DNA from 2 places in the Paenibacillus sp. EKM206P genome. Region 2 is predicted to be linked to the other one. Evidence: riboswitches for the same ligand, from Rfam matches in the RefSeq annotation. Region 2 holds a riboswitch; the other holds the start of a gene.

Region 1 (4,421 bases), on a different contig from region 2:
GCCTCCCCTACCGCAGAAAAGCCGCGTACAAATATAAATTGCCAGATGAAGCCGAGCAGCAAGCCGCCAATCATATTGGGCATAAAAAATACAGTTCGCAGTGCATTACGGGTACGCAACGGTTTGGTAAGTGCATAGGCTAGGAAAAAGCCAATCAGGTTCGTTAGAATGACACCACATACGGTAAACCGAACTGTAAACCAGAACGCATTACGGAAATCTGGATCATCCCTAAATATATGAACGTAATTCCCTAGCCCGAGCCATCGGATATTTTCAGATACTCCATCCCAGTTCGTCATGGAATAATACAGCCCCAGCAGGAACGGAATGACCATAATCAAGACGAAAAACAACGCCATCGGTCCCACAAATACGAGCTGCTGCAATAATTGCGCGGATTTTCTTTGACTCAATGTAATCACTCCTTTGTCGTAGATATAAAGGAAAGCGCACATAAACCTTTACTGTAATCGCTTATTACCCAAAAATGTAAGTTTCGAGTCGTTTGGAAGCAAAAAAAGGCTGTTCTCCTCCGGCTTACGGAAGGAAAACAGCCTATAATATAAAGATTATGATTGTCGATGAATTAGTATTGAGTTCCTGAATAAATCGGGAACTTATCTGTTAACTCGCCAACCGCTTGGCTTGCTTTGGACAATACAGTATCATCTTTCGGGTTTTTAAGGGTTTCAGCAATGATTTTACCGATTTTGACCATAGCCTCTTCATCCATCCCACGAGATGTTGCAGCAGGTGTACCAATACGAATCCCGCTTGTTACGAATGGACTGGTCGGATCAAAAGGAATCGCATTTTTATTGACCGTGATGCCCACGGAATCCAATACATGCTCCGCTTCTTTACCTGTGATATTCAAATTGCGCGTATCCAACAGCATCAGATGGTTATCCGTACCACCGGATACAATGTTAATCCCCTCAGCCAACAGTGTTTCAGCCAGCACCTGTGCGTTGCGGACTACATTTTGCGCATAGGTTTTGAACGATGGCTGGAGCGCTTCACCCAAAGCAACCGCTTTGGACGCGATCACATGCATCAGTGGCCCCCCTTGAGTACCAGGGAAAATAGCTTTATCAATCGCTTGCGCCCATGCTTTGCGAGTCAGAATCAGACCCCCACGCGGACCACGCAGCGTTTTGTGTGTCGTTGTTGTTACAAATTGGGCATGCGGAACTGGACTTGGGTGAATTCCCGCTGCCACAAGACCTGCGATATGTGCCATATCCACCATGAACAAAGCACCTACATCATTGGCAATGGAAGCAAAAGCTTCAAAATCAATAGTACGCGGATATGCACTCGCGCCAGCTACAATCAGACGAGGGCGGTGCTTGAAGGCTGCCTTGCGCACTTCATCGTAGTCGATGCGGAAGTTGTCTTCGCGCACACCATAGGCAGCAAAGTTATACAACAAGCCGGAAGCGTTAACCGGACTTCCGTGTGTTAAATGGCCACCATGCGCCAGATTCATACCCAGTACAGTATCTCCAGGTTTGAGAGCTGCCAGATACACCGCCATGTTGGCTTGTGCTCCAGAGTGAGGCTGCACGTTAGCATGCTCAGCGCCGAACAGTTCTTTTGCTCGGTCACGTGCGATGTCTTCAACGATATCTACATGCTCACAGCCACCATAGTAGCGTTTGTTTGGGTAACCTTCAGCATATTTATTCGTCAGCACGGAGCCCATGGCTTCCATTACTGCTTCACTGACAATGTTCTCGGATGCGATTAGCTCGATATTGTGGCGTTGTCGTTTCAGTTCAAGTCCCATTGCTTCCATCACTGCTGGGTCACTTTTACGCAGGTGTTCCATCATGATTGATTACTCCCTCTCCATAGTCAATTGTTGGGTATACAAGCTAACGCCTGCTCCTCTGTTGGGTACCTCATCATCATTGCAAAAACGATTAGTACAAACATGCCGCCATGCCAAATGCTAATCGCAGTTTCCGCCGACTTCTTGCTCCAGACTGTACACCGCCCGTTGTCCGCCAATAAGTGGAGGACGGGTGAACGCCGCTGTCACACGTGCTTCGCCAATCCAGCGAAGGCTTGGGCGAAACGGAACAGCAATCGGTCGCAGATGCATGCCAATCAGCGTTTCGCCGATGTCTATCCCGGCATGAGCCTGCACGTTCGCCGCCAAACACGCGTCGCTCATAGAACGATAGGCGACGGTAGCCATAGAGCCTCCTGCTGTACGAACAGGAACAGCCGCAACCTCCATCAGTCCCAGTCGCTCCAGTACAGCCCGTTCAACGACCAACGCTCGGTTCAAATGCTCACAGCATTGAAACGCTACATCAAAGCCATACTGCCTGCGAACGGACTCTACTCCAGATAACAGTTGTTGAGCCACATCGAGCGCTCCCGCCGTGCCAATTCGACTTCCAGCCACTTCACTTGTGCTAACGCCGATAACCAGCAGGCGACCAGCCCTGAGACTGGCTGCTTCTGCGATTTCCCGCACAACAGAAGTGGTCTGTGCTTCTAGCGAAATCTCATGATCCAATTGTCCCACCATTGGAACCTCCTTTGGTTGAACAGCCTCTCAGAGACTAGGCACGGTCTCATGCCCCAAGTTCAACACACTCTCTCCTGATCACAATCTCACTATATTATAGCCGATGTTTCAGATTTCGAGCAGAAAAAATGGAAGAACCTTTGAAGGAATCAACCCTCAGCTAAACATCTGGCATAACTTGTATATGAAAAAAGAGCAGTCCACACCTATGTGGAATTGCTCTTTTGCCCAGGCGACCGGCCGTATATCCGATGCTCCATCGTGGTTAATCCCACTTTTGTCGCCAGTTACATCGGATTCTCATTTTTCCACCTTATCTTAACGGATTAACCGTCGAAAATCAACAGATTCCGTACAAAATAGATGAGTAAGAGCGATTTTATTCGGAAGAGGCCTTTAGCTTGTCCAGCAGCTTATGCAGCGCCGTGCGGATTTCCGCAGCTGTGACATCGTAGTCTTCTCGTGAACCGCCAAACGGATCTGAAATATCAAAGCCCGGAATCCGTTGGTGTAATTCAATCATTCGTTCACGCTCCTGCGCCGATAGCTCTTGTCCAAGTGAAGCCATCAACTGCTGTGAAGCATATAAACCGTCCAACTCCTGTACATCATTCAACACCGCATCCCGGTTCTCCACATATTCCTTAAGCGTAAATACTTTGCCCGCCGTTTGGGGAAAGCGCTGAATTACGTGCTGTTTATGTCCTTGCGTCAAGGTTAAGATCAGATGTGCCCACCCGGCAAGCCCGTCGCTCAAAGGGGTTGAAGTGATCTGATCGGATATATCGTGATCACGTAGAACCGCCTCTGCATGTCGGGATATCGGCGTGCCTTCCATCGCTGCCACTCCCGCAGAACGCACTTCCAGTTCTAGTCCATGCTCAGCAGCCAACTTACGCAGCATCCCTTCAGCCATTGGACTACGACAGGTATTCCCAGTGCATACAAATAAGATATTCTTCAACGTTTTCACCCCCCGTATGTTAAAAAATATATAAACAGAGGATTACTATAATCCTAATCCCTTACTTTAACCCTGCACTTATTTTACACTGTCTGCGCTAAAATCAAAACATAAACATAAAGCCGAATGCCAGCAAAATGGCACCGCCCACTGCTTCCCCGTAATCTCCTAGATTGCGGCTGACCTTGCGACCCAGCAGCAGGCCCAACATCGCCATTGCTCCCCCGCAAAAACCAAATGCCAGAACAGACAGCACCAGATCACTCTGGAACATCCCCAGTGACACTCCTACAGAAAATGAATCCACGCTCACCCCAAGTGCAAACAGCAAAAGACCTAAAGGCGAACGATGATCCAATACCTGTACGCCGTCCCCTTTGAAGGAATTATACACCATATGCCCGCCTAAAAGGATGAGTAGCCCCCCTGCGAAGTAGGTCGTCACATGACCTAATAAAGAACTCATATAATGGCCTGTGAAAATTCCCAGCAATGGCATCAGAATGTGAAAAAAGCCAATAACAGTGCTGATGCGCAGCACGTCTCGCAGGCGTATCCCCTTCATGCCGATCCCTACGCCCAGCGATAACGCATCCATTCCTAGCGCTACCGCCATGATCAGAATCGTTACAACCTGCCCGGCATGGGCAGAGGCTACCAGCATACTCCATCCCTCCATTATCCGTCTGTTCTTGTACACGTTATGCGGACAAGAGGCAAATCAGTACAAGCATGCACTGAAAGTACCCAATACCGAGAAGAGGAGGGAGGAAAATTTAATATAAGAGGTTGTTCAAAAAGTCGTCTTTCCATAACGAAGCTATTCAAGAAGCGGATTCGACGTCGAATCTTGAATTCAGCCGGGCCTTCCGTTGCTCACGTAGATCTATCTACGCTCCGCTACTCAGT
Region 2 (4,421 bases):
GACAACTTCTGACCTAAGGTATCGTGCAGGTCACGCGCAATTCTTTGCCGTTCCTCCAGCTTAATCAATTCCGATATTTTCTTATTGGCATCCTCCAATTGGACTTGGAGCCGATCGCTTTTGTTGCGATTAAAATTCGTAATCGGAAGGAGAATCACACCGATCAGATTAAGCAGGATAAAAGGAATCTGTTTAATAAAAACGGGATTCTGAGAAACAAAACCATAATTGATCAATCCAATCGTAATAACCATTAAAATAATATACAGCGTCGTAAATGCAGCCTTACTTTTAATATTACCGATCAAATAGGCGATAAATATGGAAAAGTACATATAGCTGAACAGCAGTGTCATGGTAATCGATATGGCAATCTGTACACTGGTCCAAAAGTATATGAGCCAGCCTTTTGAGACAAAAGCCAGTACATAACATGCAAAGAATACCAAAATAATAGCAGTACCCAAAATAATATGACCTGTAGATGAAGAGCTAAAGTAGTAAAAGGGCAGGATGTAAAAGACGACCCAAACATAAGGGCTAAGCCCTGTATTTCTTTGGAAGATCTGATACCATTTTTGCATCCTGCCCACCCTCTTCTACTTCACATGACTTATATTCCTTATCTTATCATACCAGGTTTTGTTCAATGTTATTTTCTTTCTGTGCCTACAACAGGTGTAGGCATGGGTTTCGTAACTGCTACACGTTTGCTGAGGAGCGGCTTCACTTGTTTAAAGGTCAAAAAGGTTTTCGTATTTTCATCCCAAAGTCGGAACTTCAACGATTGCAGACTGCTACTCACTGTGATCGTGGTCGCCTTTTGAAGTAACGGTGTCGCTTCATGTGCTTTTTCCAAATTATAATTTGGAACTTTGGGACTCAGGTGATGAACGTGATGAAATCCGATATTGCCCGTAATCCATTGCAATACTTTAGGAAGCTTGTAGTAAGAACTGCCTTCTACGGCTGCATTAATATAACTCCACTCTTCATCGTGCTCAAAATACGAATCCTCAAATTGATGTTGTACATAGAACAACCAGATTCCCAACATACCGGATACAAAAAAGATAGGTGCCTGTACGAGAAGGAAGGCCTGCCATCCAATAGCCCAGCACAACAGTGCATACAATGCAACGATGGATATATTCGTCACATGAGTGTTCATTTTTTCCTTGCGTTTGGCTGTCTTGATATTAAAGCGATAGGAAATCAAAAAAGTATAGATCGGACCTAGTCCGAACATAACCCAAGGATTTCGGTATATGCGATAGGCCAACCGTGTCCATGTGGAAGCCTCTGTGTACTCTTCTACCGTAAGCACCCACATGTCACCTGTGCCTCTTTTATCCAGATTACTGCTGGTTGCATGGTGGATCGCGTGACTATTTTTCCATTGGTGATAAGGGCAGAGCGTAATAATACCTGTAATCGTTCCCACAATGTCGTTCAGCTTGCGGCTTTTGAAGAAGGATTGATGACCACAATCATGAAAAATAATAAACGTCCGTACCACAAACCCCGATGCAACAATGGCAATGGGAAGCGTCAGCCAGTACGAGACCGACAGGCTAAGATAAGCAGCATACCACAATAGGATCAGTGGACCCAAGGTATTGATAAGTTGCAGAACGCTGGATTTCGTGTTTATTTTCTCGTAGGGAGCCATATTTTTTTTCAATTGGGCTAATGGGAGTTGTGTCATACTCATTATGATCCTCCTTAAAGATGACGCCTATACCTTGATCCTGTTAGGCGTACATGTTGATCTAATCTCAGTATAAGGAGAACGCTCTAGGCGCTGTAGTCATAAACGTCAGTTCGTGTATATGACATTTGTCATATAGACAAGTAACATAACCCGTTTTCCAAATGTTCGCGGGTTTCTTTTCTGATGATTGTTTGTTAAAATATAAGGTATAATAACGCTGTATGTGACTGGCGAAGTCAGTGGAATGAACCACGAGGGAGCATACAAAAAAAGCGTACCGTTCGCCTGGGAGAAGTATTTGCAGAGGATTCGTCTGTCTTGACGACCTTGTGCAAATACTTTTTTTCGTTTTACAAGACCATGACACCCTGTTGATTCCATTATGCAATAAATTCAGAGGAGGCTCGGACTATGGCTATTATCATGAAATCCAAAGAAGCAGCTGAGCAAGTATATGCAACGATCCGTTCACAGGTAGAAGAAATGAAGCAGCAAGGACACCGTCCCCATCTGGCAACCCTATTGGTAGAAGGTGATCCGGCATCTGCATACTATGCACGGACCAAGCAAAAAATAGCGGAGAAGCTGGGCATCTCATTTCATCTCCATACGTTTGATCGTCATGTTAGCGAAACCGAGCTACTGCACCTGATCGGCAGTCTGAACGATGCATCCCATGTACATGGCATTATGCTGGAACTGCCGCTTCCCCAACATCTTTCCGCCTCCGTTATTAAACAATCCATTGCCCCCTACAAGGATATTGATGGGATTACACCCGATAACAAGCTGGCTACTGTAACAGGTGACGCCGGACTATATCCCGCAACACCTCAAGCCTGTATCGAGCTGCTCAAGCATTACGGTCACACATTGGCAGGCAAAAATGTCACGCTCGTGGGCATCGGACAGACAGTGGGACTTCCCCTTTTCCACATGTTGCAAAGAGAAAACGCCACCGTTACCGCCTGTCATGCAGGTACGCGTGATATTGCAGAGCATCTGAGCCATGCAGACATTGCCTTCGTGGCAGTCGGATGCCCTGATGTGATTACGCAAGATATGGTTCATCCCGGTTTGATTTTGGTAGATGCGGGAATTAATGAGACGCTAGAGGGAAAAATAGTGGGAGATGCCGCTTTAGACGTGGGGGAAAAAGTACATGCTATTTCTCCGGTTCCCGGCGGTGTTGGCACCTTAACGACTGCGATTTTGTACAAAAATCTGCTCAAAGCAATACATCTGCAACACTACTCCAGAGAGGTGGTTTACTCATGAGTGAACTGTCGTGGAATCATTCCATCGGACATTTTCTGAAAGAGGCTGCAAGTGCAGCTCCTACCCCTGGCGGAGGAAGTGTATCCGCACTGGCTGCGGCACTAGGCGCGGCTATGACCTCCATGACCGCCAACCTTTCACAAGGAGAAAAATACGCGCACATCCATGAACAAATCACGGACGTCATTAGCAGCATGGAAAGATTGTCTACACATTGTGAGGAATTAATGGTCGCAGACATCCAATCCTTTGAACAGTATATGACTGCCCTGCGTTTGCCCAAGGAAACAGACGAAGAAAAGCGCTATCGTACCCATTCCTTACAGACAGCGGTGATCGCTGCCATTGAGGTACCCATGCGCCTGCTGGAAGTATGCCGAGACGGATTGTCGCAAGCCTATAACATTGTGGAAGTGTCCAATAAAAATGTGATTTCGGATCTTGGCATCGGCGCGATCCTGTTCGAAGCCGCCGCTCAATCTGCCCTGCTTACCGTCGACATTAACCTTGCTTCGCTGAAAGATTTGGATGTCAAACAATCCTACGAAGCTAAAACAGCCGCACTCCTCCGTGAAATCGGACAAATCAAAGAACAAACCTTATTGATGGTGCGCAGCCGAATAACGGGCTGACCATTGGAAGAACCCGTCCCAAGTCATATTCTGCTTCCATGCTCAAAAAATAGCCTCTCAAACCCGCCTCTGCTCGTGGGTTTGGAGGCTATTTTATTGGAATCCAACGATTTGTGGAAAACTTTTCTATATATTCTTCGTCTATTGATAAGGAGATATTCCCCAAGGCGTTATTTAACCTTATATACATTGATGAAGAAATGAGGAAAAACGCATGAAAAGACGTACTCTGTTAATCAGTATGATCGCGCTGTTATTGTTCAGCTCCAGTGCATGGGGGGCCGGTGATGAATCGGCGTCCCGTATTCGCTCCTATGATTCCGGGAGTCTGATTCAATCCGATGGGAGCTTGTGGTTATGGGGCTATAATCAATCCGTACCGACTCGTGTAGAGGATAAGCCAAACGTTGTAAGAACATTTTCGAATATAATCCAGGAAGGCGATCTGATATTTACCTTACAAGATCATTCCGCCTGGTATGTGCCAAGAAACAACATTTCTGAATCCGTGAAATTCATTTCTCTGGAAGGACTACCAAACATCATAAACGTGCGTATTATGAATGATCATGTGCTCGCCCTAAACGCCGAAGGAACCGTATTATCCGCTGATCGAATCGAAAATGGTGGCAACTTTGCTCCTTTTCAAACCCTATCCGGCATCGAAAATGTTACAGAATTGGATAGTTACTATGAAAAAAGACCGCAATATGAGGAACGCTGGATCTTCTTGAAGAAGGACGGAAGTGTATGGAAAAATACAAGGTCCTTGCAGGGCTTCGAGCTTGTTCCATCAT

The links. A riboswitch is a leader RNA that binds a small molecule or an ion and turns the genes downstream of it on or off. The one in region 2 is predicted to bind ZMP and ZTP.
Region 1: linked by a shared signal. The riboswitch ahead of G9G53_RS06105 (TIGR01440 family protein) and the one ahead of G9G53_RS20775 (bifunctional 5,10-methylenetetrahydrofolate dehydrogenase/5,10-methenyltetrahydrofolate cyclohydrolase) in region 2 are both predicted to bind ZMP and ZTP.

What each region holds. Positions count from the first base shown of each region.
Region 1 covers NZ_JAAMNQ010000002.1:510,973-515,393, reverse strand. The annotation lists gene G9G53_RS06115 (carbohydrate ABC transporter permease) at 1-416, opposite strand, end outside; gene G9G53_RS06110 (serine hydroxymethyltransferase) at 590-1,840, opposite strand; gene G9G53_RS06105 (TIGR01440 family protein) at 1,961-2,548, opposite strand; ZMP/ZTP riboswitch at 2,768-2,849, opposite strand; gene G9G53_RS06100 (low molecular weight protein arginine phosphatase) at 2,928-3,512, opposite strand; gene G9G53_RS06095 (manganese efflux pump MntP) at 3,616-4,176, opposite strand.
Region 2 covers NZ_JAAMNQ010000012.1:76,009-80,429, reverse strand. The annotation lists gene G9G53_RS20785 (sensor histidine kinase) at 1-584, opposite strand, end outside; gene G9G53_RS20780 (fatty acid desaturase) at 653-1,714, opposite strand; ZMP/ZTP riboswitch at 1,928-2,012, shown strand; gene G9G53_RS20775 (bifunctional 5,10-methylenetetrahydrofolate dehydrogenase/5,10-methenyltetrahydrofolate cyclohydrolase) at 2,126-2,992, shown strand; gene G9G53_RS20770 (cyclodeaminase/cyclohydrolase family protein) at 2,989-3,624, shown strand; gene G9G53_RS20765 (stalk domain-containing protein) at 3,839-4,421, shown strand, end outside.